Regions from separate parts of the Rhizobium sp. NLR22b genome, predicted to be linked through region 1. Evidence: predicted binding sites of a transcription regulator. Region 1 holds the regulator's gene; the other holds the start of a gene.
The links. The regulator HrcA, encoded in region 1, represses chaperone genes, less so after heat shock. The targets are predictions, from matches to a motif close to GTTAGCACTCNCNNNNNGNGAGTGCTAAC.
Positions count from the first base shown of each region.

Region 2: groES (co-chaperone GroES) is a predicted target of HrcA. The motif match lies at 7,722-7,750, and genes of this name have one in related genera.

Region 1 is NZ_JABDWM010000001.1:653,814-669,024, reverse strand. It holds gene HJC00_RS03165 (aromatic amino acid lyase) at 1-589, opposite strand, end outside; gene ubiB (2-polyprenylphenol 6-hydroxylase) at 678-2,252, opposite strand; gene ubiE (bifunctional demethylmenaquinone methyltransferase/2-methoxy-6-polyprenyl-1,4-benzoquinol methylase UbiE) at 2,472-3,248, opposite strand; gene mutM (bifunctional DNA-formamidopyrimidine glycosylase/DNA-(apurinic or apyrimidinic site) lyase) at 3,397-4,287, shown strand; gene HJC00_RS03145 (enoyl-CoA hydratase) at 4,311-5,084, shown strand; gene rpsT (30S ribosomal protein S20) at 5,276-5,554, shown strand; gene dnaA (chromosomal replication initiator protein DnaA) at 6,394-7,944, shown strand; gene HJC00_RS03130 (saccharopine dehydrogenase family protein) at 8,069-9,151, shown strand; gene hemW (radical SAM family heme chaperone HemW) at 9,213-10,415, opposite strand; gene rdgB (RdgB/HAM1 family non-canonical purine NTP pyrophosphatase) at 10,425-11,069, opposite strand; gene HJC00_RS03115 (VOC family protein) at 11,070-11,495, opposite strand; gene rph (ribonuclease PH) at 11,492-12,211, opposite strand; gene hrcA (heat-inducible transcriptional repressor HrcA) at 12,338-13,426, shown strand; gene grpE (nucleotide exchange factor GrpE) at 13,538-14,173, shown strand; gene HJC00_RS03095 (nucleoside hydrolase) at 14,212-15,156, opposite strand.
Region 2 is NZ_JABDWM010000001.1:182,384-197,594, forward strand. It holds gene HJC00_RS00830 (pseudouridine synthase) at 1-871, opposite strand, end outside; gene HJC00_RS00835 (nucleoside deaminase) at 962-1,399, shown strand; gene HJC00_RS00840 (hypothetical protein) at 1,660-2,289, opposite strand; gene ileS (isoleucine--tRNA ligase) at 2,421-5,327, opposite strand; gene HJC00_RS00850 (bifunctional riboflavin kinase/FAD synthetase) at 5,611-6,594, opposite strand; gene HJC00_RS00855 (TIGR01459 family HAD-type hydrolase) at 6,609-7,457, opposite strand; gene groES (co-chaperone GroES) at 7,808-8,104, shown strand; gene groL (chaperonin GroEL) at 8,177-9,814, shown strand; gene HJC00_RS00870 (hypothetical protein) at 10,496-10,942, shown strand; gene HJC00_RS00875 (sigma-70 family RNA polymerase sigma factor) at 11,134-12,042, opposite strand; gene HJC00_RS00880 (SDR family NAD(P)-dependent oxidoreductase) at 12,039-12,782, opposite strand; partial or broken gene HJC00_RS00885 (glutathione binding-like protein) at 13,186-13,895, opposite strand; gene HJC00_RS00890 (DoxX family protein) at 14,099-14,542, shown strand; gene hisG (ATP phosphoribosyltransferase) at 14,621-15,211, opposite strand, start outside.

The DNA.
Region 1 (15,211 bases):
AAGCGAGGCTGTCGCGCGGCGCCATCCGCACCGGTTCTATCCCCGCTGCCCGGAAAGCGTCGGCCGCCTGCATCCGGCTGCCGCGGTAGACTGCTTCGCCGACGCCGGTCAACACCGCGCCGATCTGTCCCATCAGGCCGATATCGGCGCAGCCGATCGAGCCGGTGCGGCGCACGACTGGGATGAGATCGGCCTCGAGCATTCTGATATAGGCCTCGATCAGCTCCGGCGTGCAGCCGACCTGGCCGGTCAGCGCCGTGTTGACGCGGATGGCCATGGCGTTGCGCACCACATTGCAGGAAAAGGGTGTGCCGGTGCCGAAGTGATGGGCGCGCACCAGGCCGAGATTGAAGGTGTCGAGTTCGTCGGCCGACCACTCCACGTCCTTCATGGCGCCGACGCCGGTCGTCGATCCGTAAACGGGCGTGCCTGAAGCAATCGCGTCCTCGACGATCTCGCGCGCAATCGCGATGCGGGCCATGCCGGTCGGTGAAGCCGAAATCCTCGCCTTGCCGGCACCAATCGTCACCATCTCGGCAAAACCGAGCGGTCGTCCGGAAAGTTCGATGCCAAGGCGTTCGTGCTGCATGTGCCGTATCTCCTAAACTGCGAGACTAAGCCAGCCCTCCGTCACATGGGATATCCTAAATGCCGAACACAGCATGTTATCGGAATGGTCAGCTCAGCATCCAGGCAATATAGAGGAGCGTCAATGCAATCACCCAGAGCGCGATCCTGCCCGAGCGGTTGTGCCGCGCCTCGGCCTTGCCGATCGCCTCGGCCGTCTGATCGTCGAAACGCAGGCCGTGCTCGCTCATATGCAGCAGCTGATGGTGGAATTTCTCAGTTTTCGCCGCGATTTCCGGCGCGGCTTCGGCGAGCTTGACCGCCGCCTTCAGCCCGTCCTTGAGATCGGTGACGATCCGCTTCGGGCCGAGATTGGTGCGGATCCACTCGCCGACGACAGGCTCGGAGGCCTTCCACATATTGAAGCGCGGGTTGAGCATGCGCGACACGCCTTCGACCACGACCATGGTCTTCTGCAGCATCACCAGTTCCGGCCGTGTCGCCATGTCGAAGAGTTCGGTCACTTCGAACAGCAGCGTCAGGAGCTTGCCCATCGAGATCGTTTCGGCTGGCTGCCCGTGGATCGGCTCGCCGATCGCCCGGATCGCCTGGGCGAAGCTTTCGACATTGTGGTGGCCGGGCACGTAGCCGGCCTCGAAATGCACCTCTGCGACGCGGATGTAATCGCGGGTGATGAAGCCATAGAGGATCTCGGCCAGGAACCGTCGCTCCTTCTTGCCGAGCCGCCCGACAATGCCCATGTCGACGGCGACGATCAAACCGCCGGCATCGACGAAGAGATTGCCGGGATGCATGTCGGCATGGAAGAAACCGTCGCGCAGCGTGTGGCGCAGGAAGGACTGGATCAGTGTATCGGCGAGCAGGTTGAGGTCGTGGCCGGCCGCGCGCAAGCCCTCGACATCGGACATTCTCGTGCCGTCGATCCATTCCATGGTGATGACGTCGCGCCCTGTGCGCTCCCAGTCGACCTTCGGCACGCGAAAGCCGGGGTCGCTGCCGGTGTTTTCGGCGATCTCCGAAAGCGCTGCCGCCTCTAGGCGAAGGTCCATCTCCACCTTCGTCGTCTGTTCCAGCGTCTTCGTCACCTCGACCGGCCGCAGCCGCCGGCTGGACGGCATGAACCGCTCCTGCATGTGGGCGACCAGATACATTGCCTCGATGTCATGGACAAAACGCTGGCGCACGCCCGGCCGGACGACCTTGACGGCGACCTTCCTTCGGCCTTCTGCCGTTTCGACTTCGGCCGGATGCACCTGCGCGATCGAGGCGGCGGCGATCGGCTCGCCGAAGCTCGCATAGAGTTCGTCGACCGGCCGCCCGAGCGATCCTTCGATACTCGCCTTTGCGGCCGCCGAGGGGAAGAAGGCCATCCGGTCCTGCAACTGTGACAGGTCGTTGGCGAATTCGACGCCGACGACGTCGGGCCGCGTCGCCAGGAACTGACCGATCTTGACATAGGAGGGGCCGAGCCGCTCGACCGCCTGTGCCAGCCGATCGCTGCGCTTCTGATACCGCGCCCTGCCGCGCTCGAATATCGTGACGAAGGATTTGGCAAGCGCGACCGAAGGCGGCAGGCCTTCGGACGGCAGGGCCGACACGACGCCCTCACGCACGAGCACCCAGCCGACGCGCCAGAGGCGGAAATAGGCTCCGAAAGTGCTCATGCAGGCTGGCCTGCTTGTGAAGGCGCGGCCAATCTCTCCTCCCTCATTCCTGTGCTCGTCACAGGAATCCGGCCACCGCGCGTCTGCGCGGTGAATGAGTCAGGAAATATAAAAGAATCTTTTGCAGCCCGGGACCGGGCTGCGCTGGCTTCCTGTGACATCCCTCGGGCAAAACCCGAGGAAGGGAATGAGGGAAAACGTGGAGACTGCATCATTCCCTCAGAGCTTCCAGCCGGAATGCAGCGCAGCGATGCCGCCGGTATAATTGGTGTAGGTGACGCGCGAAAAGCCGGCCTGGCGGATCATCGCCGCGAAGTTCTCCTGGTTCGGGAATTTGCGGATCGATTCCACCAGATACTGGTAGGGTTCGGCATCGCCCGTGATCACCTTGCCGAATTGGGGAATAGCGTTGAACGACCAGGCGTCGTAGATCTTGTCGAGAAGCGGCATGTCGACTTCGGAAAATTCCAGGACCAGCAGCCGTCCGCCGCGCTTCAACACGCGATGGGCCTCAGACAGCGCCTTGTCGATCCTCGGCACATTGCGGATGCCGAAGGCGATCGTATAGGCGTCGAAGCTGGCGGCCTCGAACGGCAGTTCCTCGGCATTCGCCTCGATGAAGGTGAGATTGTCGGAAAGCTTCTTCTTTGCCGCCCGTTCGGCGCCGACGCCGAGCATCGAGCCGTTGATATCGAGCACCGTCGCGCGTGCCTGCCGGCCCGAGGCCTCGATGATGCGAAAGGCGATGTCGCCGGTGCCGCCGGCCACGTCGAGCACCTTGTAGCCCGCCTCCTTGCGCGGGTTGAGCGCCGAGATCATCGCATCTTTCCAGACCCGGTGCATGCCGGCCGACATAACGTCGTTCATGATGTCGTAGCGCTTGGCGACCTTGTGGAACACCTGGTTGACCAGGCCCTGCTTCTCGCCGCCCGGCACCTCGCGGAAGCCGTAGGAGGTCTCCATGCCGCCATCGGCGGAAGTGCGGCTTTCTGACATCAGGCTGCTCCGTTCCTTGAAGATCGGCGCGGCGACCGTAGCGAAAGACCGCGCGCGACGTTATCACTGGACCGCGCTCTCCGCGGCACACTGGCGCTATAGCGCACATCGTCCTCGGTTGAAACACGTTCAATAGAGATGGGTTAAGATGCCGGAATTGCCAGAAGTCGAAACCGTCAAGCGCGGCCTGGCGCCGGCGATGGAAGGAGCTCTCATTGCCAGGCTGGAACTGCGGCGTAAGGATTTGCGCTTCCCCTTTCCCGATGCCTTGGCGGACAGGGTTTCCGGCCGCACCATCATCGGCCTTGGTCGGCGCGCCAAATATCTGCTGGTCGATCTCGACGACGGCAACACGCTGATTTCCCATCTCGGCATGTCCGGTTCCTTTCGCATCGAGAAGGGCTCCGCCTCCGCAATGGCGGGCGAATTCCACCACGCCCGCTCGAAGGATGAGAAACACGATCACGTCGTCTTTCATCTGCAGGGTCCGGACGGTGCACGCCGCGTCATCTACAACGACCCGCGTCGTTTCGGCTTCATGGATATGGTCGGACGCGCCGATCTCGCCGCCCATCCCTTCTTCCGCGATCTCGGCCCGGAGCCGACGGGAAACGAACTCGGCGCCACTTATCTGGCCGAACGTCTTCGCGACAAGGCACAGCCGCTGAAGAGCGCGCTGCTCGACCAGAAGAACATTGCCGGTCTCGGCAATATATATGTGTGCGAGGCGCTGTGGCGCGCGCATTTGTCGCCGCTGCGTGCTGCCGGCACGCTGGTGACGCCGGGCGGCCGGCCGAAGCAGCAGCTCGACCTGCTGGTCGCCTCGATCCGCGACGTCATCGCCGATGCGATCGCCGCCGGCGGATCGTCGCTGCGAGACCATATCCAGGCCGACGGATCGCTCGGCTATTTCCAGCATTCCTTCTCCGTCTATGATCGCGAAGGTGAGGCTTGCGGCACGCCCGGCTGCGGCGGTACGGTCGCCCGTGTCGTGCAGGCGGGCCGCTCCACCTTCTATTGCGCCGCCTGTCAGAAGTAACAGTGAGAAACCGGGAGAACAGCATGGCTTACGAGACCTTGATCGTCGAAACCCGAGGCACTGTCGGCCTCGTCACGCTGAACCGCCCGCAGGCGCTGAACGCGCTGAATTCTACCGTGCTGAGGGAGCTGAAGCAGGCCTGTGCCGCTTTCCATGAAGACGATGCCGTCGGCGCGATCGTGCTCACCGGTTCCGAACGCGCCTTTGCCGCCGGCGCCGACATCAAGGAGATGCAGTCGCTTCAGTTCGCCGATATCTATAAGAGTGATTTCATCAGCGGCTGGGATGATGTCGCCAAGGCGCGCAAGCCGGTGATCGCTGCCGTCAGCGGTTTTGCCCTCGGTGGTGGCTGCGAGCTCGCCATGATGTGCGATTTCATCATCGCTTCGGAGACCGCGAAGTTCGGCCAGCCGGAGATCACCCTTGGCGTCATTCCCGGCATGGGCGGCTCTCAGCGGCTGACACGCGCCGTCGGCAAGGCGAAGGCCATGGATCTGATCCTGACCGGCCGCATGATGGATGCGGCCGAGGCGGAACGGTCGGGACTCGTTTCGCGTGTGGTGGCGCCCGAGCGTCTCATCGATGAGGCTTTGGCCGCCGCCGAAAAGATCGCCGCGCTGTCGCAGCCCTCGGTCATGATGGCCAAGGAGGCGGTCAACCGCGCCTTCGAGACGACGCTGGAGGAAGGGTTGCGGTTCGAACGCCGCCTGTTTCATAGTCTCTTTGCCACGGACGATCAGAAGGAAGGCATGACCGCCTTCATCGAGAAGCGCAAACCTGCCTTCAAGCACCGTTGAATGCTTTTCGGCGCTTGCCGCCGGAAAGCTTGAAAATCCGCGTTGACGTGGGCCGGCTTTAGGGTTATATGCCCGCCCACGGTTCGGAAAGCCGCTCTGGTTTTCCGCGATTGCTCCCGCATTGCTGGATTTGGTGGCCGCAGGGCCCGCGGTAATGGCGGAGTTTGTTCGAATTCTTGAGAGAGGCATCCATGGCCAATACAACTTCGGCGAAAAAAGCGACCCGCAAGATCGCCCGCCGTACCGACGTCAATAAGGCTCGTCGCTCGCGCGTTCGTACTTTCGTTCGCCAGGTCGAAGAGGCCATCGCATCCGGTGACGCCGACAAGGCGAAGGCAGCTTTCCTGGCCGCTCAGCCGGAACTCGCCCGCGCCGCCAGCAAGGGCGTGCTGCACTCCAACACGGCGTCGCGCAAGGTCTCTCGCCTGGCCGCTCGTGTGAAGGCTCTGTCGGTCTCCGCGACCGCGTAATAATCCATTAACGACCTCCTCGTTATGATTAGCCCGGTAATTTTACCGGGCTTTTTCGATTCTGCCGAACGGCCTCTGCATGGTGAATCTCACGACTGTTTCGTGTCAGTGCCATGACAGGAAAAAGTGTTCAAAAACAATGACTTGCGCAAGGATGCTTTCTCGCTGCGCGACTCTGGCCGAACCTTTGCGGATCAGGGGCGAGTCAAGCAGATTTTTATTTTTTTTCTTTCTTTGCGTGTCAAAATAGCCCGAACGGGGAATCTCGTTGATTCAACTGCGATTCTTTTTTGACGCTGGTGTGACGCCCGAAAAGGGTCGCTGGAGTCAATGGCCGCATCTTAATTTTGCGTAAAATTCATCGTTGATCTTGCCATTTGATCCTGCCTAAATGGCGTCCAACAGAGGGCGCGGACATCACCTGTAGAGTTCGGTCTTAACTGCCACGTCGGCAGGGCGATGAATTTGTGCCATCTGTTACGGAGCCTTGCGCTTCCGTTTTTTCAAGCACTTGACGGATTTGGGCCGTAACGTGGCTGTTACGGGGCAGGGACGTTTTGTGCCTATGGCAATCACACGTTTAGCGTGAGGCTGCCGGATAGGGGATAGTAATATTGCGTTCGGGCTGGTCGGCCGAAAACGAGGATTGACCGACAGCTTGGCATGGAAAGCCGATGAAGGCGCCGCATGAACGCGGTACCTGCAACGGGCTTCTGTGCCGTGTTTGAGTGAACCGGCAGGCGGGTGGCTTCATGAGGATGCCGCCAGCCCGTCAAAGCGGGGAATGATCGGGCGGCTGTTTTAGCGGAGGCCGCCCGGTGGAATTGAAAGGCGGCATTATGCAGATAAATACGATGATGGCGGGCGGGCTCGACAACGGGGATGCGGCACCGCAGGCGTTCGGCTCCATTCGCCAGGAAGTGGGGGAAGCAAAGGCGGAAATGAAGCAGAGCATTTTGTTTGAGCGTGTCAGCGCGCGCTTGAAGGCCCAGGTCGGTCCTGACGTCTATGCCAGCTGGTTCGCCAGGCTGAAGCTGCATTCGGTATCAAAGAGCGTTGTTCGCCTTTCGGTTCCCACGACCTTCCTGAAGTCGTGGATCAACAATCGTTATCTCGATCTCATTACCGGTCTGTTTCAGGCCGAAGACCCGGAAATCCTGAAGATCGAAATCCTGGTGCGCACGGCAACCCGCAGCGGCATGAAGGCCGTCGACGAGGTGGTCCAGCCCGAGCCGGCTGCTCCCGCGCAGATGCGCCGTCCGCCAAGCGCCCAGCCGGCCGGTCAGGCCGTCCAGCAGGCGGTTTCGGCCGTTGCCGCCGCAAGGCCCGCAAGCCTCGGTACGCCGCTGTTCGGTTCGCCGCTCGACAGCCGTTTCACCTTCGATACCTTCGTGGAAGGCAGCTCGAACCGCGTCGCGCTTGCGGCTGCCAAGACGATCGCGGAAGTTGGCTCCGGCGCCGTACGTTTCAATCCGCTCTTCGTCCATTCGACGGTCGGGCTCGGCAAGACCCATCTGCTGCAGGCGATCGCCAATGCGGCGGTGCAGAACCCGCGAGCCCTGCGCGTCGTCTATCTGACGGCCGAATATTTCATGTGGCGCTTCGCCACGGCGATCCGCGACAACGACGCGCTGACGCTGAAGGATTCATTGCGCAACATCGATCTCCTGATCATCGACGACATGCAGTTCCTGCAGGGCAAGATGATCCAGCATGAATTCTGCCACCTCCTGAATATGCTGCTCGACAGCGCCAAGCAGGTCGTCGTCGCCGCCGACCGCGCGCCATGGGAGCTGGAGTCTCTCGATCCGCGCGTCCGCTCACGCCTGCAGGGCGGCGTTGCCATCGAACTCGACGCGCCGGATTACGAAATGCGCCTCGAAATCCTCAAGCGGCGTCTGGCCGCGGCCCGTCTCGAGGATCCGTCGCTCGAAATTCCGGCAGATCTGCTTCAGCACGTCGCCCGCAACATCACGGCCAGCGGCCGCGAACTCGAAGGCGCCTTCAACCAACTGATCTTCCGCCGCTCCTTCGAACCGAACCTGTCGATCGAGCGCGTCGACGAATTGCTCGCCCATCTCGTCGGTTCGGGCGAACCGCGCCGCGTGCGGATCGAGGATATTCAGCGCATCGTCGCCAGGCACTACAACGTCTCGCGCCAGGAACTGGTCTCCAATCGCCGCACCCGCGTCATCGTCAAGCCGCGCCAGATTGCCATGTATCTGTCGAAGACGCTGACGCCGCGCTCCTTTCCGGAAATCGGCCGCCGCTTCGGCGGGCGCGATCACACGACCGTGCTGCACGCCGTGCGCAAGATCGAGGAGCTGATATCCGGTGACACCAAGCTTTCGCACGAAATCGAGCTGCTGAAGCGGCTGATCAACGAATAACCGGCGGACCTGTCGGGAAATTTGACGGCTGGAAGCGATTCCAGCCGTTTTCCTTTATAGGTTTTTTATTCTATACCTCCCGCATTCGAGAACGAGCGCCGAAAGGGCGCATGGGAGGGAATGAATGAGTTTCGAAAAGATCGCCGTTCTCGGCCTGGGCAAGGTCGGGCGGCTGGCGGCAACGCTTTTGCATGAAGGCGGCTTCGAGGTTATCGGTGTCGATGCGCAGCTGCCCCCGGGCGAGGTGCCCTTCAGATGCCGCGCAGGCGACGTATCCGATCCGCAGCTGATCGGCGAACTGCTCTCGAATGTCGAGGCGGTGCTGTCCTGCCTGCCCTATCATCTGAACATTGAGCTGGCCCGTGCCGCCCATTTTGCCGGCGTCCATTACTTCGATCTGACCGAAGACGTCCCGACCACCAATTTCATCATCGAGCTGTCGAAGACCGCCCGCGGACTGATGGCGCCGCAATGCGGCCTGGCGCCCGGTTTCGTCGGCGTCGTCGGGGCAAGCCTCGCCGATGGCTTCGATCGCTGCCGATCGATCCGCATGCGCGTCGGCGCCCTGCCGCAGCATCCGACGGGTCTCCTCGGCTATGCCTTCAACTGGTCGCCGGAAGGCGTCGTCAACGAATATCTGAACGACTGTGAGGTCATCGAAGGCGGCGTGCGCAAGCTCGTCTCGCCGATGGAGTGGCACGAGACCATCTATGTCGGCGGCGTCAAGCTCGAAGCCTTCACGACATCGGGCGGCCTCGGCACCATGTGCGACACCATGCTCGATAAGGTCGACAATCTCGACTACAAGACCATGCGTTATCCCGGGCACATGGAGCTGATGAACTTCTTCTTCCATGAGCTCTTGATGCGCGACAAGCGCAGGCTCGCCGGCGAAATCCTGACCAATGCCAAGCCGCCTGTTGAAGACGATGTCGTCTATGTCCATGTCGCCGCGGAAGGCACGGAGAACGGCAACCTGCGCCGCAAGGAATTCGTGCGCGCCTATTACCCGATCGAAATTGCCGGCGCCCGCCGCACGGCGATTGCCTGGACGACGTCGGCCTCTGTCGTCGCCGTCATAGAAATGGTCCGCGACGGCCTGCTGCCGGCGACCGGCTTCCTGCACCAGGAACACATTCCGCTCGAGATGTTCCTGAAGACGCCGACCGGCAGCCTGTTCAAGGCGGGCGCGACCACCCACGGCTGAGACTTGTTTTCCGGCGCGGACGGCGATGTCGCTGCCGCGCCCGGATCAACCTCGTTGGATGTCAGCAGGCGAGATCAGCGACGACGGAATCGAGGATCAGCATGCCCGATGGAGTGCAGCGCAGGCGCGAATTGCCGATCCGCTCGACGAATTTATGTTCGAGCAGGAATTCCTCTCGTTTCGGGTCGAGCTCGCGGCCCGAAAGCTGCTGCCAGCGGGCGAGATCGACGCCTTCCCGGAGCCGCAGTCCCATCAGCAGCAACTCGTCCGACTGTTCCTCGAAACCGAGCCGTTCCTGGTCGAGAATGCCGTGGCCGTCGCGCTCGACCATCTCGAGCCAGGCTTCCGGCTTGCGCTCGGTCGCCGTCGCAAGCTTCTCATGCCCACGCGTCAGCCGGCCGTGTGCGCCCGGACCGATGCCGGCATAGTCGCCGTAACGCCAGTAGGTCAGGTTATGGCGGCTTTCGGCGCCCGGCCGGGCATGATTGGAGACCTCGTAGGCGGGCATGCCTTCACGCGCCGTGATCTCCTGCGTCGCCTCGTAGAGCAGGGCCGATTGCTCGCCGTCCGGCACGATCAGCTTGCCCGATTTGTGCAGGCCAAAGAAGGGTGTGCCTTCCTCGATGGTCAGCTGATAGAGCGACAGATGGTCGACTGCATAGGAGATCGCTTCCTTCAGTTCCTTCTCCCATTCCTCGACCGTCTGCTCCGGCCGGGCATAGATGAGGTCGAAGGACATGCGCGGGAAGATCTCGCGCGCCAGCCGGATCGCCTTCAGCGCGTCGGCGACGTCATGCAGCCGGCCGAGGAATTTCAGATCCCGGTCGTTCAGCGCCTGCACGCCGAGCGAGACACGATTGACGCCGGCAGCCCGGTAGCCGCGAAACCGCTCGGCCTCGACGCTCGACGGATTGGCCTCCATGGTGATTTCGATGCCGGCGGGCACATGCCAGTGCCGTGCGATGCCGTCAAGAATGGCATTGACCGTCTCCGGCTTCATCAGCGACGGTGTGCCGCCGCCGAGAAAGATGCTCGTCACCGTCTTCGGACCGCTCATTGCCCGGACCGCCGCCATCTCCTTCAAAAAGGCTGATGCAAAGCGCTCCTGGTCCACCGGCTGATGGCGTACATGGCTGTTGAAGTCGCAATAGGGACACTTCGCCGCGCAGAAGGGCCAATGCACATAGACGCCGAAGCCGGGCTCGCCGGTATCGGGCAGCAGCGCGGCGTCGCGCGAGAGGCTTGGCGTATCGAAATTGCCCACGAACAGACCTTATGCCTCCAGGCAGGTTTCGACGAAAAGTTTGAAGGCACGGGCCCGGTGCGACAGCGCCTGTGGCTTGCCGACGTTCCAGCCGTGTTTCTCCTCGCCGCTCATTTCGCCGAAGGTAACGTCGTAACCCTCGGGTTGGAAAACCGGATCATAGCCGAAGCCCTGGGTGCCCCGCGGCGGCCAGACGACGTTGCCTTCGACCTCGCCGCGGAAAAGCTCCGTGTGCCCGTCCGGCCAAGCCAGGCAAAGTACGCTGACGAAACGCGCCCCGCGCTGTTCCGGCGTCGTGGCGCCCGCATCCTGCAGCGCCTTTTCCACCTTGGCCATCGCCATGTCGAAGTCGCGCGTGCCGTCTGCCGTCTCCGCCCAGTTGGCGGTGTAGACGCCGGGATCGCCGCCGAGCGCGTCGACCACCAGGCCGGAATCATCCGAAAGCGCCGGCATGCCCGCGGCATTGGCTGAAGCGACCGCCTTGATCGTCGCATTCTCCTCGAAGCTCGTGCCGGTCTCGTCAGGTTCGACGAAATTCAGTTCGGCCGCAGACTTGGCGGTGAAGCCGAGCGGTCCGATCAGTTCCTGGATCTCGCGGATCTTGCCGGCATTGTGGCTGGCGACGACGATGGTTTTGGTTTCGAGCTTGCGCATTCAGATATCCTGTTCGATGCCCCAGATTTTTGCCTCCGCGCATTCCAGGCTGTTGCCGGCAGGGTCGCGGAAATAGATCGAGCGGCCGCCGTTTGGCCAGTACACCTCGGATTCGATCGCGACGTCAGCCGCCATCAGCTGTTCGGCCATCGCATCGATATTGCGACCGGACACCCGGAAACAGGCATGGCCTTGCCCGGTCGTGCCGTGCGGCGGCACCTGCAGTGCGTCGGGTGCCGGTGGCTTTATCGTTTCCTCGGGGTTGAAGATCAGGAGAACGCCAGGCCCACAGCGGAAGAAGACATGCCGATTGCCGGCGCGGGTGATCTTTTCAAGCCCGAGAACGTCTTCGTAGAACGTCTCGGCCTGATCGAGATCGCGCGCATAGAGCGCCGTTTCCAACATGCCTTCCAGCATGGGGTTCATCCCGCAATCGCCTCTTTCTGCAGGGCGACGAGTTCGCCGATGCCGTTCTTGGCAAGCCGCATCAGCGAACTGAATTCCTCTTCGCTGAACGGCGTGCCTTCGGCCGTGCCCTGGATTTCGACGATGCCGCCGGCGCCGGTCATGACGAAATTTGCGTCGGTCTCGGCCGAGGAATCCTCGAGATAATCGAGGTCGATGACCGGTTGGCTGGCGAAAACGCCGCAGGAGATGGCGGCGACGTGGTCCTTCAGGACCCGGTCGACCTTGATCATGTTGCGGCTTTCCATCCATTTCAGGCAGTCGTAGAGCGCGATCCAGCCGCCGGTGATCGAGGCCGTCCGTGTGCCGCCGTCGGCCTGGATGACGTCGCAATCGAGCGTGATCTGCTTTTCGCCGAGCGCCTGCAGATCGACGACGGCGCGCAGCGACCGGCCGATCAGCCGTTGGATTTCCTGCGTGCGGCCGCCCTGCTTGCCGGCGGCGGCCTCGCGCTTCATGCGCTCGCCGGTTGCCCGCGGCAGCATGCCGTATTCGGCCGTGACCCAGCCCTTGCCGGTGTTGCGCAGCCATGGCGGCGTCTTTTCCTCGAGGCTCGCGGTGCAAAGCACGTGCGTATCGCCGAATTTCACCAGGCACGAGCCTTCCGCATGCTTGGAAAAATTGCGCTCGAACGAGACCTTGCGCATCTGGTCGGTTTTTCTGCCTGAAGGCCGCATTCTCATCTCCTGGAGTTGTTGACCGCTTCTACGATTGGCGGCGCCCATTTGCAAATTCCCTTTTGCCACGGGTGCGAGTTTGACTATATTTTCGGGAGCATCATCAGCGTGGGTTTGAAAAGGTTCATGGGCATCAGGTCGACGTCGGTTTCGGATGCCGTTGCTGCACTGGACGAACGCTCCAGGGAAATTTTCCGCCGCATCGTCGAAGGGTATCTTGAAAGCGGCGAGCCGCTCGGCTCGCGCAATCTGTCGCGCCTGCTGCCGATGTCGCTGTCGCCGGCCTCGGTGCGCAACGTCATGAGCGATCTCGAAGAGCTCGGTCTCATCTATTCCCCGCATGTCAGCGCCGGCCGGCTGCCGACCCAGATCGGGCTGCGCTTCTTCGTCGATGCCTTCATGCAGATCGGCGATCTCTCCGCCGAGGAGCGTGCCAGCATCGATCGCCAGGTGCGGGCCGAAAGCGGCGGCAATCCGGTAGAATCGATGATGAACGAGGCGAGTCGCATGCTTTCCGGCATCTCGCGCGGGGCCGGCCTCGTCATCACCTCGAAAAGCGATCCGGTGTTGAAACATGTCGAGTTCATCCGGCTTGAGCCGACAAAGGCGCTCGCCGTACTCGTCGGCGATCACGATCAGGTGGAAAACCGCATCATCGAACTGCCGGCAGGCATCACCTCGTCGCAATTGACGGAGGCGGCGAATTTCCTCAACGCCCACATGTCCGGCCAGACGCTGCCGGAGCTGCGCAAACAATTAAGCCGTCTGAAGGATGATGTCCGTCACGAACTCGATGCGCTCTCGCGCGATCTTGTCGAGCGCGGCATCGCCGTCTGGGCCGGCAGCCCGGACGAGGGAAAGCCCGCCCAGCTGATCATCCGTGGCCGCGCCAATCTGCTCGAAGGCCTCGCCGGCGCCGAAGATCTCGACCGGCTGCGCATGCTGTTCGATGATCTCGAAAAGAAGGATAGCCTGATCGAGCTTCTTAACCTGGCCGAAAGTGGTTCGGGCGTTCGGATCTTCATCGGTTCGGAAAACAAGCTCTTCTCGCTGTCCGGCTCGTCGCTCATCGTCGCGCCCTATCGCGACGAGGACGATCGGATTGTCGGCGCCGTCGGTGTCATCGGCCCGACGCGGCTCAATTATTCCCGTATCGTGCCGATGGTGGATTATACCGCCCAGCTCGTCTCCCGCCTGTCGCGCAATCCGCTTTGATGTCATCACTGGCGAAGCCGCGGAATTTTCGCTTCTTCGTCACGCAGACTTGATTTTTTCCGGTCAAACCTCGATATCGGGCGCATCTGAAAATACCAACCGGAGACCGTCATGACCGATGAAACGACGAAAAACGGACCTGACGCAACTGCGGCCAACGCCGCAGCCGACGCTGCCGTCAACGTCGAAACAGCCACTGCCGGGCAGGAGGAGGCAAACCAGCCGGATCCGCTCGACCTCCTGAAGGCCGAGAATGCCGAGCTGCGTGACCGCTATCTGCGCCTTGCCGCCGAGATGGATAATCTGCGCCGCCGCACCGAGCGCGAGGTCAAGGATGCAAAATCCTATTCCGTCGCCGGTTTCGCCCGGGACATGCTCGCCGTCTCGGACAATTTGCGCCGGGCGCTGGACGCCATCTCTCCGGAGACCAAGGCCACGGCCGATGCCGGCCTCACCACGCTGATCGAAGGTGTGGAGATGACCGAGCGCGCGATGCTCGCGGCGCTGGAGCGCCACGGCGTTCGCAAGCTGGAGCCGGTTGGCCAGAAATTCGATCCGAATTTCCATCAGGCGATGTTCGAAGTGCCGAACTCCGAAGTGCCGAACAATACCGTCGTCCAGGTCGTGCAGGCCGGCTTCACCATCGGCGAACGCGTCCTGCGCCCGGCCATGGTCGGCGTCGCCAAGGGTGGCCCGAAGCCGGTCGAGGCCGAGATCAATTCCGTCTTCGACGAGAAGGACGCCTGAGCTCGGTTTCCCTCTCCGGCTCGGAGAAGGAGATAAAATCAGATGCGGGCGAAGCGTTCGATCAGCAGATCGAAGAAGCCGTCCGCATCGACATGGCGCATGACCTTGGCATTGCGCTTGCGGTCGGTCACATGCCACCAGTCGACGACGGTCATCCCGACGGTGAGTTCGGACTGGGCCTCGATTTCGACATTGCAGTCCCGGCCCTGGAAAAGCTCTGGTTTCAGCAGATAGGCGACAACCGTCGGGTCGTGCAGCGGCCCGCCGTCGGAACCGTATTTCTCGATATCGAAGCGTTCGAAGAATTCCAGCATTTCGACCATGGCCTTTGCCGGCGCCGTGCCGATCTCGGCCATGCGCTTGACCCGGTCCTTGCGGGTCAGCAGCTGGTGCGTCACGTCGAGCGGCATCATCACGATCGGGACGCCGGAACGGAAAACGATGTCGGCGGCCTCGGGATCGACATAAATGTTGAATTCGGCGGCCGGTGTGATGTTGCCGCCCTCGAAAAAACCACCGCCCATCATCACCAGCTCGCGAACGCGGGCAACGATGTCGGGCGCCCTCTGGAAGGCCATGCCGATATTGGTGAGCGGCCCGAGCGTGCAGAGCGTCACTGTGCCCTCCGGCTCGCGGCGCAGCGTCTCGATGATGAAATCGACGGAGTGGCCGGGCTGCAGCGCCATCGTCGGTTCGGGCAGATCAGGGCCGTCGAGCCCGGTCTTGCCATGCACATGCTCTGCCGTCACCAGCTTGCGGGCGATCGGCCTATCAGCTCCGGCGAAAACCTTTACATCCGTGCGGCTGCAGAGCTCGCAGACGATGCGCGCGTTGCGGCTGGTGAATGACAGCGGCACGTTGCCAGCGACCGTCGTGATCCCCAGCACCTCGAGCTCATCGCGGCTGCCGAAAGCCAGCATGATGGCGGCCGCGTCATCCTGGCCGGGATCCGTGTCGATGATGATCTTTCTCGCGCTTGCCATTCCACTCGTCCCGTTTCCGCCATGCCGGTTGTCCCGGCAGACACCATCTCTTCAT
Region 2 (15,211 bases), 470 kb from region 1:
TCGGCGCGTCGAAATTCGCCTTGGCTTCCTCGATCAGGCGCGGGCCGAGCTGGTCACGCAATGTGCGGCCGCGCACCTCGACGACCTGGCCTTCCGGCAAATCGCCGAGCTGGAACGGCCCATAGGAAATGCGGATCAGACGGTTGACGTCGAGACCGAGAGCGCCGAGCACGTTCTTGATTTCGCGGTTCTTGCCTTCGCGAAGGCCCATGGTGATCCAGACGTTTGAGCCCTGGGTGCGGTCGAGGGTTGCCTCGATCGATCCATAGAGCACGCCGTCAACGGCGATGCCGTCCTTCAACTTGTCGAGCGCTTCCTGATCGATCTCGCCATGGGCGCGGACGCGGTAGCGCCTCAACCAACCGGTCGCCGGCAGTTCGAGGGCGCGGGCGAGGCCGCCGTCATTGGTGAGCAGCAGCAGGCCTTCGGTGTTGATGTCGAGCCGGCCGATCGACATGACGCGCGGCAGCTCTTCCGGCAGGTTGTCGAAGACGGTCGGACGGCCTTCCGGATCGGCATTGGTGGTCACGAGGCCCGCCGGCTTGTGATAGAGCCAGAGCCTGGTGCGCTCGATGCCACGGATCGGTACACCGTCGACCTCGATGCGGTCGGCAAGTGTGACGTTGACGACGGGGGTTTCGAGAACCGTGCCGTTCAGCGTCACACGGCCTTCCATGATCATGCGCTCGATGTCGCGGCGGGAGGCGACGCCTGCGCGCGCCATCACCTTGGAAATGCGCTCGGCCTTGGTGTCGCTTTCGGCTTCGGCCGCCGCCGGGCGCGCGGCCGCGGCCTTCGGACCGGCTTTCGGCCTGATATCCCGTGAAAGGGGCGTTGCGCCCGGGCGTTTTGGCTTGTCTTTGGGTGTCATTTGCTGTTTGCCTGCCTTTTGGGCCTGTCTATCAGGTCACGCATCTGCGGTTAAGTGGAAATTCTTGCGATCGTGAAGACAAATCGTTTCATGGAGATGGCGCTTGAAGAAGCGCGCGCCGCAGGAGTACGCGGCGAGGTGCCGATCGGCGCGGTCGTCGTTGTCGACGATATCGCCGTTTCACGCTCGGGAAACCGCACGCGCGAACTCAAAGACGTCACCGCGCATGCCGAAATCGCCGCAATCCGGCTCGCCTGCGAGACGCTTGGGCAGGAGCGCCTTGTCGGCGCCGATCTCTATGTGACGCTCGAGCCTTGCACCATGTGCGCGGCAGCCATCTCGTTTGCGCGCATCCGCCGGCTCTATTACGGCGCCGAGGATCCGAAGGGCGGCGCCGTCGACAATGGCGTGCGATTCTATGCACAACCGACCTGCCATCACGCTCCCGAGGTCTATTCCGGCATCAACGAGGTGCAGTCGGCCGAGATCTTGCGGCGATTCTTTGTGGAACGGAGAGAGGCGCCGTAGTGCTCAGTGCCCGCCGCCATCTTCGGCTTTTGCGCTGATAGCTGCCCCTCACCCTAACCCTTTCCCCGCTCGCGGGGCGAGGGGACGTGCCCTGCGAGACGCTGGTGAGGAACGGAGACGGTGTGGCATGTCCGTTCGCCCCGCGAGCGGGGTCCGAAAGACGGGCGAGGCCCGTGGCTCGACGCCGGTCGGTGGCGGCAGCCGGATGAGGGGCTGCCATCACCGATCTCCTGCGGCGGCGCTAAGCGCTCGGAAAACCGCTACTGCAGGAAGTTCCACCACTGCTTGCCGGAATTGGCGATTGCCGCATCCTTCTTGCGCTTCTTCTGCTTCTTGAGCTCGGGCTCGCCGACGTCGTCGAGCTTTGCCGGGTCGTCGACGGTGCGGTAACCGGGCGGCGGATCGGAAATATAGCGGCGCTGATCGATGTATGAGCCCTTCTGCAGGGCGCGGGCCTCGCGATAGGCCTGGGTCTGGGCTTCGGTCGTGCGCCGGCCGCCTTCGATGGCGGAGCTCGCCAGCGGCGAGCGGTAATTCGGGTTGTCCGAATTGGCGTCAGCCTCGGAAACGAGGCGGGCGCGGGTCTCCTCCGGCGATTCAAGCCATTGCGGATTGTCCTTGTTGGCCACCGTCGGCTGCGGCGCGATAAGGGTCTCGCGCTGCCCCTCAGCCGGCAGCACCAGCGTCGGACGCGGCGTATATTTGACGCCCTTGTTCTTCGGGTCGGGCCCGGTCAGCGACACGGACTGGCCGAGATCGTCGGTCAGCTGCTCCATGGCCGTCTTGTCGGTGCCGTAGGTCGGGCTGCTGGCGCAGCCGGACACCAGGGAGCATCCCACCATGACAACAGACAGGCAGGCGCCTACACGGAACCAATGCGTTGCGAACATGAAAACCCTTCCAGCCACCGGTGCAATCGTCGCCCTACCGGACAACCGTCCCCCTGACGCAAAAATCCGGCCATTTTCAGGCAGCTTTTACCGGATGAACGCCTCGAAGGCAATTCACCCGGCAAATATCTTCAGGCGCGGATGCCGAGTTCGCGCAATGCGGCGGCGTCGCGCGCCGAGACATCGGGATACTCCGGATCGGAACCGACATCGGTGGTGATGCGCCAGGAACGGGCGCATTTGACGCCTTCGGCAAGCCTCGGCACGACGGCAACATCAGGCACCTCGGCAAGACGGAAAGCGTCAGCCGGGCCGGCATCCGTCTTGATCGTGATGCCAGAGGTGATGCAGACTTCGCTGAAGTCCTGGCCCTCGAGCGCCTTGCAAAGCGCCGCGTCGGCGACATGCACGACCGGAGCCGCCTCGAGCGAGGAACCGATGCGCTTGTCCTTGCGCTCGATTTCGAGCGCGCCGGTCACGACGCTGCGGATTGCGCGGATCTTTCTCCACTTCTCGGCCAACGCATCGTTGCGCCATTCCTTTGCGACCGGAGCGAACTGCTCCAGATGCACCGAGATGGCCGAGGGATTGCGCGAGAGCCATGCCTCTTCCATGGTGAAGGGCAGCATCGGCGCAAGCCAGGTCACCACGCAATCGAAAATCATGCGGATGACATAAAGCGCCGAGCGGCGGCGAAGGCTGGAGGGCGCATCGCAATAGAGCGCATCCTTGCGAACGTCGAAGTAGAAGGCCGAGAGCTCGACATTGGCAAAGTCGATCAATGCGCGGGCGATCTTCTTGAAGTCGAAGGCATCATAGTTCTCGCGCACGAGTTGGTCGAGCTCGGAGAGACGGTGCAGCATCAGTTGCTCCAGCTCCGGCAGATCGGCAAGCGCAATGACCTCGCCCTTGTCGTGGGCGAGCGTGCCGAGCATCCAGCGGATGGTGTTGCGCAGTTTGCGATAGGCGTCGACATTGGTCTGGATGATCGTCTTGCCGACGCGGAGATCATCGGCATAGTCCGAGGTCATCACCCAGAGACGCAGGATATCGGCGCCGGCATCCTTCATCACTTCCTGCGGGGCGGTGACGTTGCCCTTCGACTTCGACATCTTCTCGCCCTTCTCGTCCATGGTGAAACCATGGGTGAGGACGGCGTTATAGGGCGCGCGGCCGCGGGTGGCGGCCGATTCCAGGAGCGAGGAATGGAACCAGCCGCGATGCTGATCAGACCCTTCGAGATAAAGGTCGGCCGGCCATTTCAGGTCGGGGCGGTCTTCCAGTGTGAAGGTGTGCGTCGAGCCGGAGTCGAACCAGACGTCGAGGATATCCATGACCTGCGTCCACTTGGCCGGATCATGCTCGTTGCCGAGGAAGCGCTCCTTGGCGCCTTCGGCGAACCAGGCGTCTGCGCCCTCTGCGTCGAAGGCATTGAGGATGCGCTGGTTGACGGCCTCGTCCTTCAGGACTTCGCCCTGCTCATTCACGAAGACGCAGATCGGCACGCCCCACGCTCTTTGACGGGAAAGCACCCAGTCCGGGCGCTGCTCGATCATCGCGCGCAGACGGTTCTGGCCAGCGGCCGGCACGAAGCGGGTGTCATCGATCGCGCTCAGCGCCCGATTGCGCAGCGTCGTCCCATCCGACAGCGTCTTGTCCATATAGACGAACCACTGCGGCGTGTTGCGGAAGATCACCGGTTTTTTGGAGCGCCAGGAATGCGGATATTGGTGCTTCAGACGGCCGCGGGCAAAGAGCGCGTTCCGATCGATCAGCGCCTTGATGACGCGATCATTGGCATCGCCCTTCTTGCCGTTGTCGTCGATCACGCGTGCGCCTTCCAGACCGGGGGCATCGGCCGTGTAGAAGCCGCCGTCGTCGACCGGAAACGGGATCTTGGTCTCGATGGCGCGCGCCTCGATCTCACGGGCATGCGCCATCCAGACGTCAAAGTCTTCGCGGCCGTGGCTCGGCGCCGTGTGCACGAAACCGGTACCGGCATCGTCAGTGACATGATCGCCCTCGAGCAGCGGGACTTCGAACTCGTAACCGCCGTCGAGGCCTCTAAGCGGATGCGCGCAGGTGATGCCGGCGAGATCGGCAGCCGTGACGTCGGCGAGACGCTTGTACTGCAGCTTTGCCTTGGCAAAAGATTCTTCAGCCAGCTTGTCGGCGAAGATCAACCTTTCACCCGGGCGCGGGCCGAAATCGTTGTCGGCGGCCGTGACTTCGTAAAGGCCGTAGGCGACACGTGAGGAATAGGCGATCGCGCGGTTGCCGGGGATCGTCCAGGGCGTGGTCGTCCAGATGACGACGAAGGCATCCTTGAGGCTCTCCGAGCCCTTCGCGACCGGGAACTTCACCCAGATCGTGTCGCTTTCATAATCGTGGTATTCGACCTCGGCTTCGGCAAGCGCGGTGCGCTCGACGACCGACCACATGATCGGCTTGGAGCCGCGGTAGAGCTGGCCGCTTGCGGCGATCTTCAGCAGTTCACCGGCGATACGGCTTTCCGCATGGAAGTTCATCGTCAGATACGGGTTTTCGAAGTCGCCGACGATGCCGAGGCGCTGGAACTCGTCGCCCTGGACCTTGATCCACTTCTCGGCATAGGCGCGGCACTCGCGGCGGAACCCGATCATCGCCGCCGGCTCGCTCAGGTCGGGCTTGGCCTTGCCCTTGGCGCGATAGTTCTCCTCCTCGATCTTCCATTCGATCGGCAGGCCATGGCAATCCCAGCCGGGCACGTAGTTGGCGTCATAGCCGCGCATCTGGAACGAACGGTTGATGACGTCCTTGAGGATCTTGTTCAGCGCATGGCCGATATGGATGTTGCCATTGGCGTAGGGCGGGCCGTCGTGCAGGACGAATTTCTCGCGGCCGGCGGCGGAGGCGCGCAGTTTCTTGTAGAGATCCATCTGCTGCCAGCGGGCAACGAGCTCCGGCTCCTTCTGCGGCAGACCGGCGCGCATCGGGAAATCGGTTTCGGGCAAATAGAGGGTCTTCGAGTAATCGATCTTTTCGGCGGTTTCGGTCATGTTCGACAATCGTTTTTGGCGGCCCAGGGAGGGGCGCAACGGACGTGAAAATAGGTGGCGGCGGAAGCGCCTGCTCGCAAGCGCCAAAAACCCGGACCTCCCGGCCGCTTAGCGCGCGCGGAAGGCCGGGCCGATAATTCGTATCGTGGTCGCCAGCCGAAATTTCGTCATAGCGCCGGTTCATAGGCGTTTTTGCCGGGAAAAGGAAGAGAAGAAATCGCAGGCCTGGCAACCCAGGTCAGGGCCGATTCCACCATGCGGAATATCCCGAGCCGTGACGAACTCAGGCGAAACACAGTTTCCGATCAAGTTCGCCGAGCGGCACGACGCCCGCCAGCAGCGCCCTCGCCTCCTCCTCGTCGCGTTTGATCTGGGCGACGAGCGCATCGAGGCCGTCGAATTTCAGCTCGGGCCTGATATAGCCGAAGAAGGAGACGGCGCAGCGCTGGCCGTAGAGATCGCCGCTGAAATCGAAGAGATAGGTTTCGAGCAGCGGCGCGCCGTTTTCCGTGACGGTCGGCCGGCGGCCATAGCTGGCGACGGCATCGTGGAGCATTCCGTCCTGGCGGCGGAAGCGGACGGCGTAGATGCCGGCGGCGAGTTCGGCCTCGGGCGGCAGGCGCATGTTGGCGGTGGGAAAACCGAGCTGGCGGCCGAGCTTTTCGCCGTCGATCACCTCGGCTTCGACAGTGTAGCGGTAGCCCAGCATGCCGGCCGCTTCGCTGACATTGCCGTCCTTCAGGAGCGCCCGGATGTGGCTCGAAGAGACGACGTCGGCGTTCTCGTCGCGGAAGGCATCGATCAGAGTGACGCCGAAACCATAGGTCTGGCCGGCATTCATCAGAAAGGCAGGACCACCTTCGCGACCGCGACCGAAATGGAAATCGAAGCCGGTGACGACCTCGGAGGCGCCGAGCCAATCCTTCAGGATCGAATGGATGAAATCGTCGGCCGAGCGCTGCGAAAATTCATAGTCGAAGGGATATTCGATGACCGCATTGAAACCAAGGGTTTCCAGGATGCGGGCCTTGAGCGGCGCGGGCGTCAGACGGAAGACCGGTGTCTGCGGCCGGAACACCGTGCGCGGATGCGGCTCGAAGGTCAGCACCAGGGCAGGAATGCCGCGCGCCTTGGCGATTTCGAGCGCACGGTTCAGCACCGACTGATGGCCGCGATGCACGCCGTCGAAATTGCCGATGGCGATCACCCCGCCCTTGAGATGGGCGGGCAAGGGTTCGCGGGTTTCATTGCGGTGGAAGACGGTCATCGGCTGGCTTCTCTTCATGCAAGACGCGGCATCCACCACTTCGGCGCCGCCTTCTCCCGATCGAGATAGGCGTTGAGGATCGCTTCGTCGGTCTCGCCGTTCAAGGTGTATTCCTTCGCGTGAATACCGCCGCTGATGTAGAGAAGATCGAGACCGAAATTCAAGGCGCCGCGCACATCCGTCGGCATGCCGTCTCCGATCGCCAGCACGCGGTCAATGGAAAAATCGCCGCGAAGCTCGCGGGCGGCCGCAAGCGTCGCTTCGTAGATCGGCTGGTGCGGCTTGCCGGCAATGCGGGTTTTGCCGCCTAATTGCTCGTAATAGGCGGCCATGGCGCCGGCGCAGGGGATGATGCGATGGCCACGTTCGACGACGAGGTCGGGATTGGCGCAGATCATCGGCACGTCGCGTGCCTGAAAATCCAGAAGCATGTCGGTGTAATCCTCGGGCTTCTCCGTCTCGTCGTCGAAAAAGCCGGTGCAGACGAGCGATTGCGCTTCGCCCGCCGGCCGACGTTCGACGCCAATGCCTTCGAGAAGCGCCTTGTCGCGCTCGGGGCCGAGCAGAAAGACCGTCTTCGGCCCTTCTGAAATCAGCCCGCGAGTGACGTCGCCCGAGGTGACGATCCGGTCATAGGCGCTGTCGGGGACTCCGATATGGCGCAACTGCTCAACCACCTGCCAGGAAAGGCGCGGCGAATTGGTGATGAGGACGACGGCGACGCCGCTCTCACGCGCGGCTTGAAGGGCGGCGGCGGCCTTCGGAAACGGATCGACGCCGTTGTGAACCACCCCCCAGACGTCGCAGAGCACCACGTCGTAATGCGCCGATATCTGCGAGAAGTTTTCTATCCGCCTGGCCATGCCGATTTCCCGATTTGCTTCAGTCACCGGTGACATTGCAAAGGCGCAAGGCGATGGCAAGGCATTTTCTTCACCTTGGCAGACAAGAGCGCCGGCAATCCCGGCCAGAGCGAATGGCAAGGTCGGGCGACGTTGCCGAACGCAACGGTTAGAGAACATTTCAACGACAATCTCCGATAATTCACCGCCTCTTCACAATTCCGGCACAAAAATTCGTGATTGCTCTCATTGACTCCTCTCGGAGCCATCCCTAAATGCTCGAGCGCTAGCACTCACCTTAGAGGAGTGCTAACACTTATCCATGTGGACCGCTCCGGTCCGCGAATGTCATTCGATCGAGGGATTAGACAATGGCAAGCACCAATTTCCGTCCGCTTCACGACCGCGTCGTCGTTCGTCGCGTCGAGTCCGAAGAGAAGACCAAGGGCGGCATCATCATTCCCGACACCGCCAAGGAAAAGCCGCAGGAAGGCGAAATCGTCGCCGTCGGCTCCGGCGCACGTGACGAGTCCGGCAAGGTCGTGGCTCTCGACGTCAAGGCTGGCGACCGCGTTCTGTTCGGCAAGTGGTCCGGCACTGAAGTCAAGATCAACGGCGAAGACCTTCTGATCATGAAGGAAGCCGACATCATGGGCATCATCGGCTGATCGGCCGATCCGCTTTCCCGAAATGGCTGACGGGCGTTTCGCCCGAACAAATCGAATTCAGGAGTCACAAACATGGCAGCTAAAGAAATCAAGTTTGGCCGCACCGCGCGCGAAAAGATGCTGCGCGGCGTCGACATTCTCGCCGATGCAGTGAAGGTCACGCTCGGCCCGAAGGGTCGTAACGTCATCATCGACAAGTCGTTCGGCGCTCCGCGCATCACCAAGGACGGCGTTTCCGTCGCCAAGGAAATCGAACTCGAAGACAAGTTCGAAAACATGGGCGCCCAGATGGTCCGCGAAGTCGCTTCGAAGACCAACGACATCGCCGGCGACGGCACCACGACTGCAACCGTTCTTGCCCAGGCGATCGTTCGCGAAGGCGCCAAGGCCGTTGCCGCCGGCATGAACCCGATGGACCTGAAGCGCGGCATCGATCTCGCCGTTGCTGAAGTCGTCAAGGATCTCCAGGCCAAGGCCAAGAAGATCAACACTTCGGAGGAAGTCGCCCAAGTCGGCACGATCTCCGCAAACGGCGAACGTCAGGTCGGTCTCGACATTGCCGAAGCCATGCAGAAGGTCGGCAACGAAGGCGTCATCACGGTTGAAGAAGCCAAGACCGCCGAAACCGAACTCGAAGTCGTCGAAGGCATGCAGTTCGACCGCGGCTATCTCAGCCCCTACTTCGTCACCAACCCGGAAAAGATGGTCGCCGACCTCGAAGACGTCTTCATTCTCCTCCACGAGAAGAAGCTCTCGAACCTGCAGTCGATGCTCCCGGTTCTCGAAGCCGTCGTCCAGACCGGCAAGCCGCTCCTCATCATCGCTGAAGACGTCGAAGGCGAAGCCCTTGCAACGCTCGTCGTCAACAAGCTGCGCGGCGGCCTGAAGATTGCTGCCGTCAAGGCGCCTGGCTTCGGCGACCGCCGCAAGGCCATGCTCGAAGACATCGCCATCCTGACCGGCGGCACCGTCATCTCCGAGGACCTCGGCATCAAGCTCGAAAGCGTCACGCTCGACATGCTCGGCCGTGCCAAGAAGGTTTCGATCTCCAAGGAAAACACCACGATCGTCGACGGTTCGGGCGCCAAGTCCGACATCGAAGGCCGTGTTGCCCAGATCAAGGCGCAGATCGAAGAAACCACCTCCGACTACGACCGCGAGAAGCTGCAGGAACGCCTTGCCAAGCTCGCTGGTGGCGTTGCCGTCATCCGCGTCGGGGGCTCGACCGAAGTCGAAGTCAAGGAGAAGAAGGACCGCATCGACGACGCCCTCAACGCGACGCGCGCTGCCGTTCAGGAAGGCATCGTACCGGGCGGCGGCGTTGCCCTGCTCCGTTCTTCCGTCAAGATCTCCGCCAAGGGCGTCAACGACGACCAGGAAGCCGGCATCAACATAGTTCGTCGCGCTCTGCAGGCTCCGGCCCGCCAGATCGCTGAGAACGCTGGTGACGAAGCTTCGATCGTCGTTGGCAAGATCCTCGACAAGGATCAGGACAACTACGGCTACAACGCCCAGACCGGCGAATATGGCGACATGATCGGCATGGGCATCATCGACCCTGTCAAGGTCGTTCGCACCGCCCTGCAGGATGCCGCTTCCGTCGCATCGCTGCTGATCACCACCGAAGCCATGATCGCCGAGCTGCCGAAGAAGGACGCTCCGGCTATGCCGGGCGGCATGGGCGGCATGGGCGGTATGGACATGATGTGATAGGCCTCCGGCCTGTCACAACATCGTCCATGAAACCGCCCATCATTCAAAATGGTTCAGCGCGTAAAGCGCGCTGAACTGGCGGTATGGACATGATGTGATAGGCGAAAGCCGTCACTGAAATCCATTCCGGCACATCCGGAACAGGAAGGGCGGCCCTCGGGTCGCCCTTTTCTTTTCGCCAAAAATGATTCGATCCGTTGCGCGCTATTTTATGCTGCGCAGTGCGTCCGCGCTCGCGAAGCTTTCGTCAGGCTTATGTCGCCGCTCATTTCCTATGCGCGGGAGATTGCTTACGGGGGGCAGGCTTTCTCCCGCAAGCGCAGCGAAACGGGTCGAAAAGCGCTGAAACTGATCACTTCTGGCCGAAGACGCGGGGATGCCGACATTTCCCGCAACTGATGCCGATCCGAACAGCCCTTAAAAAGCCGTTGCCGTTTGTGCAAAAGCTCCTATAAATCCGCGCTGCAATTGATGCGCGCCCGGCGATGATTTTCGCCATCAGACGAGCGCGAGAAGGCGATGCCATAGTTGCGTACTCGAGAGGCTCCGGTCCGGAGACTCGAACGGCCGCAACGATCGCCGGTGTAGGCGCGGGCATTATGCCCCTGTCCCATGATCCTGTTTCTTTGTGTTTGCCGAGCGTGCGGCGTCGGAGCCGCATCCGAACTGGGGAACGCCTTGTTTAAGATCGCCAAAGCCAATGCAGCCGTGCCCTTGATGACCGGCTCCCTGAACGACAATCATCAAAATCACCAGATGCTTGCTCAGCTGTCAGTTTCCGAAAGCTGGACCGGAGATTTTTCGACCGGCCTGATCCGTCTCGGCAAATGGAGCGCGATGCTGCACGGCATCTCCGCCGATGAATGCGGCCTGCTGAACCTGATCCGCTGCTACGATACCAAGGATCGCAGCCACGTGCTGGAGCTGTTCGAGCAGGCGGCGACGCACTGCTCCTCTTTCTGTTTTTCGACGACGATCATCACGCGGAACGGTTTCCGTCAGCCGCTGTTTTGCATGGGGGAGTCGAGCGGGCTCGAGGAGAAATACAGCGGCCGCATGGCCGGCGTCTTCATCTTTCCGCGCTTCAAGCTGCAAGACGCAACCCAGATCACAAGCTGGCAGTGAAGACCGGCGACGCGAGATAAAGGCCGCCTCCGGGCTCAGCCACTAACGTAAAACGTGGAATCGCTAAATTTGCGGTTCCCTAAGCCTATCGCGTGAACCTAACTTCACGTGGCAGGCTTTCGGGCATTGGCTTCTGATTTGGTATTCGGCGCATAGCGGGCCGCGAGAAAGCTCGTCTCGACCAGTATCGGTCACCGCGATGCGGCCGGCATGACATCAGCACCATCCATGACATAGGTCGCGTAGCGATGGTCGCGGATCAGGCTTATCTTTTGCCCGCGCCATTCGAGCAGCATGAAATAGGAAGGACCGCCCGACGGTTCGGCCGATACCAGCAATATTTCCCGGCCTTCCAGCCAGGCCGGTTCGAGCCTGACCGGCGGATATTGGGCATAGTAGGTGAAGAACCGACCGACGTCGGCGGCACCCGAGATTTCCGGCCGTCGCGCCTGGCGAAGCCGAACGTCATCGGCCAGCAAGCGACGCAGCGCGTCCCAATCTTGGGCGTTGAAGAGCGCTGCAAAGTTCTGGGCCTCGGGACTTGGCGACGGCGCGACCTCAGACCGCACGTCGGAGATCGCGCGCAATCGCGTCCTACCGCGCGACAGATGGGCCTTGACGGCATCGACACTCAGTTCCAGCAGCGCTGCGATATCCGCAAGCGACTCTCCCAGCACATCCTTGAGGATCACCGCGCTGCGTTGCGGCACCGGCAATTCTGCAAAATGACCCAGGGCGATACTCACCGTGTCCCGCCGGATCAGCGCGTCCTCCGGGCCGACGGCGCTGATATCGGCCAGATCAAAGGCCATCTCAAGCGGCTCCGACCGGCGCGTACTGCGCTGGCGCAGGGCATCTATGGCTCGATTGTGGACGATGCGAAACAGCCACGGTCGCAGCCGCGTGCCCGGTGGGATCGAGCCGGCCGTCGCAAATACCCTGACAAACGCGTCCTGAATCACGTCCTCGCCGTCGATCACCGAACCCACCAGACGAGCAGCATAACGATGCAGTTGGGGGCGAAGCGCGTCCGCTTCCCTGGCCAGGTCTTCGAGCAGAGTTTTCCTCTCTTCGGCCCCGAGAGCTGGGTCTTTCGTCATTCGATGACCGTCACACCCGTATCACCACGCACGGCATAGACCATGGCCTCGGCGAGGCCGGAATCGCCGATCAGTTCGGCGACCGTATCACCGAAAGTCCGCGGCGTCATGTCCGGCCAGGTGGCGGCCTGCTCGGCAAATGTCCGACCCGCCTTCGCAGCATAGGCCCCAATTCCGGTATCGCCCACACCAGTTCCAACGAACATCTGCCGGGGAACGATGACCCGGAACCGCAAGCCCAGGCCGAGTTCGGCCGACAAGTCTTCGGCATATTTTGCAATGAACCACTGCGCGCGCTTGGCGCCGGCATAACCTCCCGATAGCGGCGACCCCTGCACGGCGGCTCCGCTGGAGACCAGGACGACGAGCCCGCCCGGCGCCATTGGCAAAGTCAGGGCAGCCTGTACCCAATGCAGCGCGGCCTTGACGTCCACATTCCAGTTGGTCGTGAATGCCTCCCAGCCAATGCGGTCGATCCGTTCCATGGACGGTTTCGCACCGGCATTCATGATGACAACATCAGGTCGCGTCTGCTCCATGATCCGCCACGCCGCGTCGGCATCGGTCGCATCGGCGGATATGGCGGTGAAGGCCGGTTGCTTAGCCGGCCGCTGCTCAGCCGTCGCGTCTCGGGCGACCACGGTGACTTCGGCCGCGCGAGCAACGAATGCCTCGGCGAGCCCACTCCCCAAGCCGCGGCTCCCGCCGACGACCACGATTCGCTTTCCTTCCAGATCCATTTCTCAGTCCTTAGTCGGGTTGGTTTCGACCGCTCGACGACGGTCGCAACAACGACGCTTCAAGGAGGTGAAAAGAGTCATCGCCATCTGCGATTTGTGGAAGCCGGCGTCAAAAAAGCCTGACTCCGACCGAATGCCGCCGGGATTGCGGTCGTCAGCCGAAGCGGATCGCGTCCTTGATACGGGGTTTGCCGGTTTCCAGTCGGACTACCGCGCCGAACCTCCACATCTGCGGCGATCGCGAAGTTCGGGCGATGCGGGTTCTTGCAAAAGCTGACGTTCACTCCCCGGGAGAGAGAGGCAATCGAAGCCGCGTTGAGTGTCCGAAATCTCCAGCTTGAGTAATACCCCCTTAGTGGCTGGGCCTCAGGGCGGCCTTTTGCATTTTCCGGCGGATCGTCCGTTACTCCGGTTTGACCGGAATGTTGAGGCCTCTGGCGCTTGCCGGGCGGGCGATGCAGCGCTCCAGCCAATCGGAGACTGCGGGGAATTTCGCATAGTCGAGAATCTCACGGCCGCCATAGAAGATGTCGGCGCCGCGGACCCAGGTGAAGGTGGTGATGTCGGCGATCGTATATTGATCGCCCATGATCCACTGACGGCCCTGCAACCGGCCTTCGAGCACGCCGAGCAGGCGTTTGGATTCATCGCGGTAACGCTCCACCGGATAGGAATTATTGGCGACCTTGTCGGCGGCGAATTTGTGGAAATGGCCGAACTGGCCGAGCATCGGACCTATTCCGGCCATCTGGAAAAACACCCACTGGATGCATTCATAGCGGCCGGCGGCATCGGCGGGGATGAGCTTGCCGGTCTTTTCGGCGAGGTAGAGCAGGATGGCGCCGGATTCGAACAGGCCGATCGGCTTTCCCCCAGGCCCGTCCGGATCGATGATCGCCGGAATGCGGCCGTTCGGGTTCAGGGATTCGAATTCCGGCGACTTCTGCTCGTTTGCGGCAAAGGAAATATAATGCGGCTCATAGAGGAGCCCAAGTTCTTCGAGGGCGACCGATACTTCACCCCGTTCGGCGTCTGCAGGGAATAGAGCTGGATGATATCGGGATTTTTCGCCGGCCAGCGCGTGGTGATCGGAAATGCGGAAAGATCTGCCATAGGGGACTCCATGTTTGGCGGCGACCATAGAAGACGATGCTCCAGAAAGGCAAGCGACGGCATCGTTCCATATTATTGAACGAAGCGTCTGCTTCCGTTTATCTTTCCATAACGGCAGAAAAAGGCGACATAGAACGCATCAGAGGTCCAACAGGTGCCGGGGCACCAAGATCTCCAGAGCCATTCAAACGGAGACAATGTCCATGTCGAACGCCAACAATGTCATCATCCTGATCGCCCGGATCCTTCTTTCCTTCATGTTCATCTTTGCCGGCTTCGGCAAGGTCACCGATCCGGCTTCCACTGCCGGCATGATCGCCGGCGCCGGCCTTCCGGCCTCCACCGCGCTCACCTATCTCGCCGGTCTCTTCGAACTCGCAACCGGCATTGCCGTGCTCGTCGGTTTCCAGGTCCGCATCGTCGGCTGGCTGCTTGCCGTCTTCTGCGTCTTCACCGGCGTGGTCTTCCATCTTGCGCCAGTCAACGTTCCCGATTTCCCGGCCGCCGCCAACGGCTGGATTAACGGCCTGAACTTCGTCAACTTCCTGAAGAACATCACGCTCGCCGGCGCCTATATCATGCTCGCAACCAATGGCGCAGGCGCCTACTCGCTCGACGCCCGCCGCGGTGCCTACGCAGCCGCCTGATAGCGGTTGATATCCTCCCAAAAATGCAAAACCCGCCGTCATCCGACGGCGGGTCATTTTATGCCTTGATGACCGGGATCAGAGGGCGGCGCGCACCGCCTCGATGATCGCCTGCACCGCCGGCTCGCCCGCATGGCTCTCCTTGCGGGCGCGCACGAGGCAAGCCTCTGAATGCAGGATGATGCCGTCCTGGAGCACCTTCAGATGATTGGCGCGCAGCGTCGAGCCGGTGGAAGTGATATCGACGATGATATCGGCCGAGCCGGAGGCGGGAGCGCCTTCGGTCGCGCCCAGGCTTTCAACGATGCGATAAAGCTGAATGCCGTGCTGGCTCGAAAAGAACTGCTGGGTCAGGCGCCAATACTTGGTGGCGATGGCAAGGCGCCGACCGTGGCGGGCGCGGAAATCGGCGGCGACATCGCCGAGATCGGCCATGCTGTCGACATCGAGCCAAATCTCGGGCACCGCGACGACGACATCGGCATGGCCGAAGCCAAGCCGGGCGCAGAATTCGACGCGCTTGTCGGCCTCGGCAAAGCCTTCCCGCATCAGATCCTCGCCGGTGACGCCGAAATCGACGGTGCCGTTGCCGAGCTCGCGGGAGATTTCCGACGCCGACAGGAAGGTGATCTCGATATCGTCCCAGCCTTCGACGCGGCCGCGATAGGA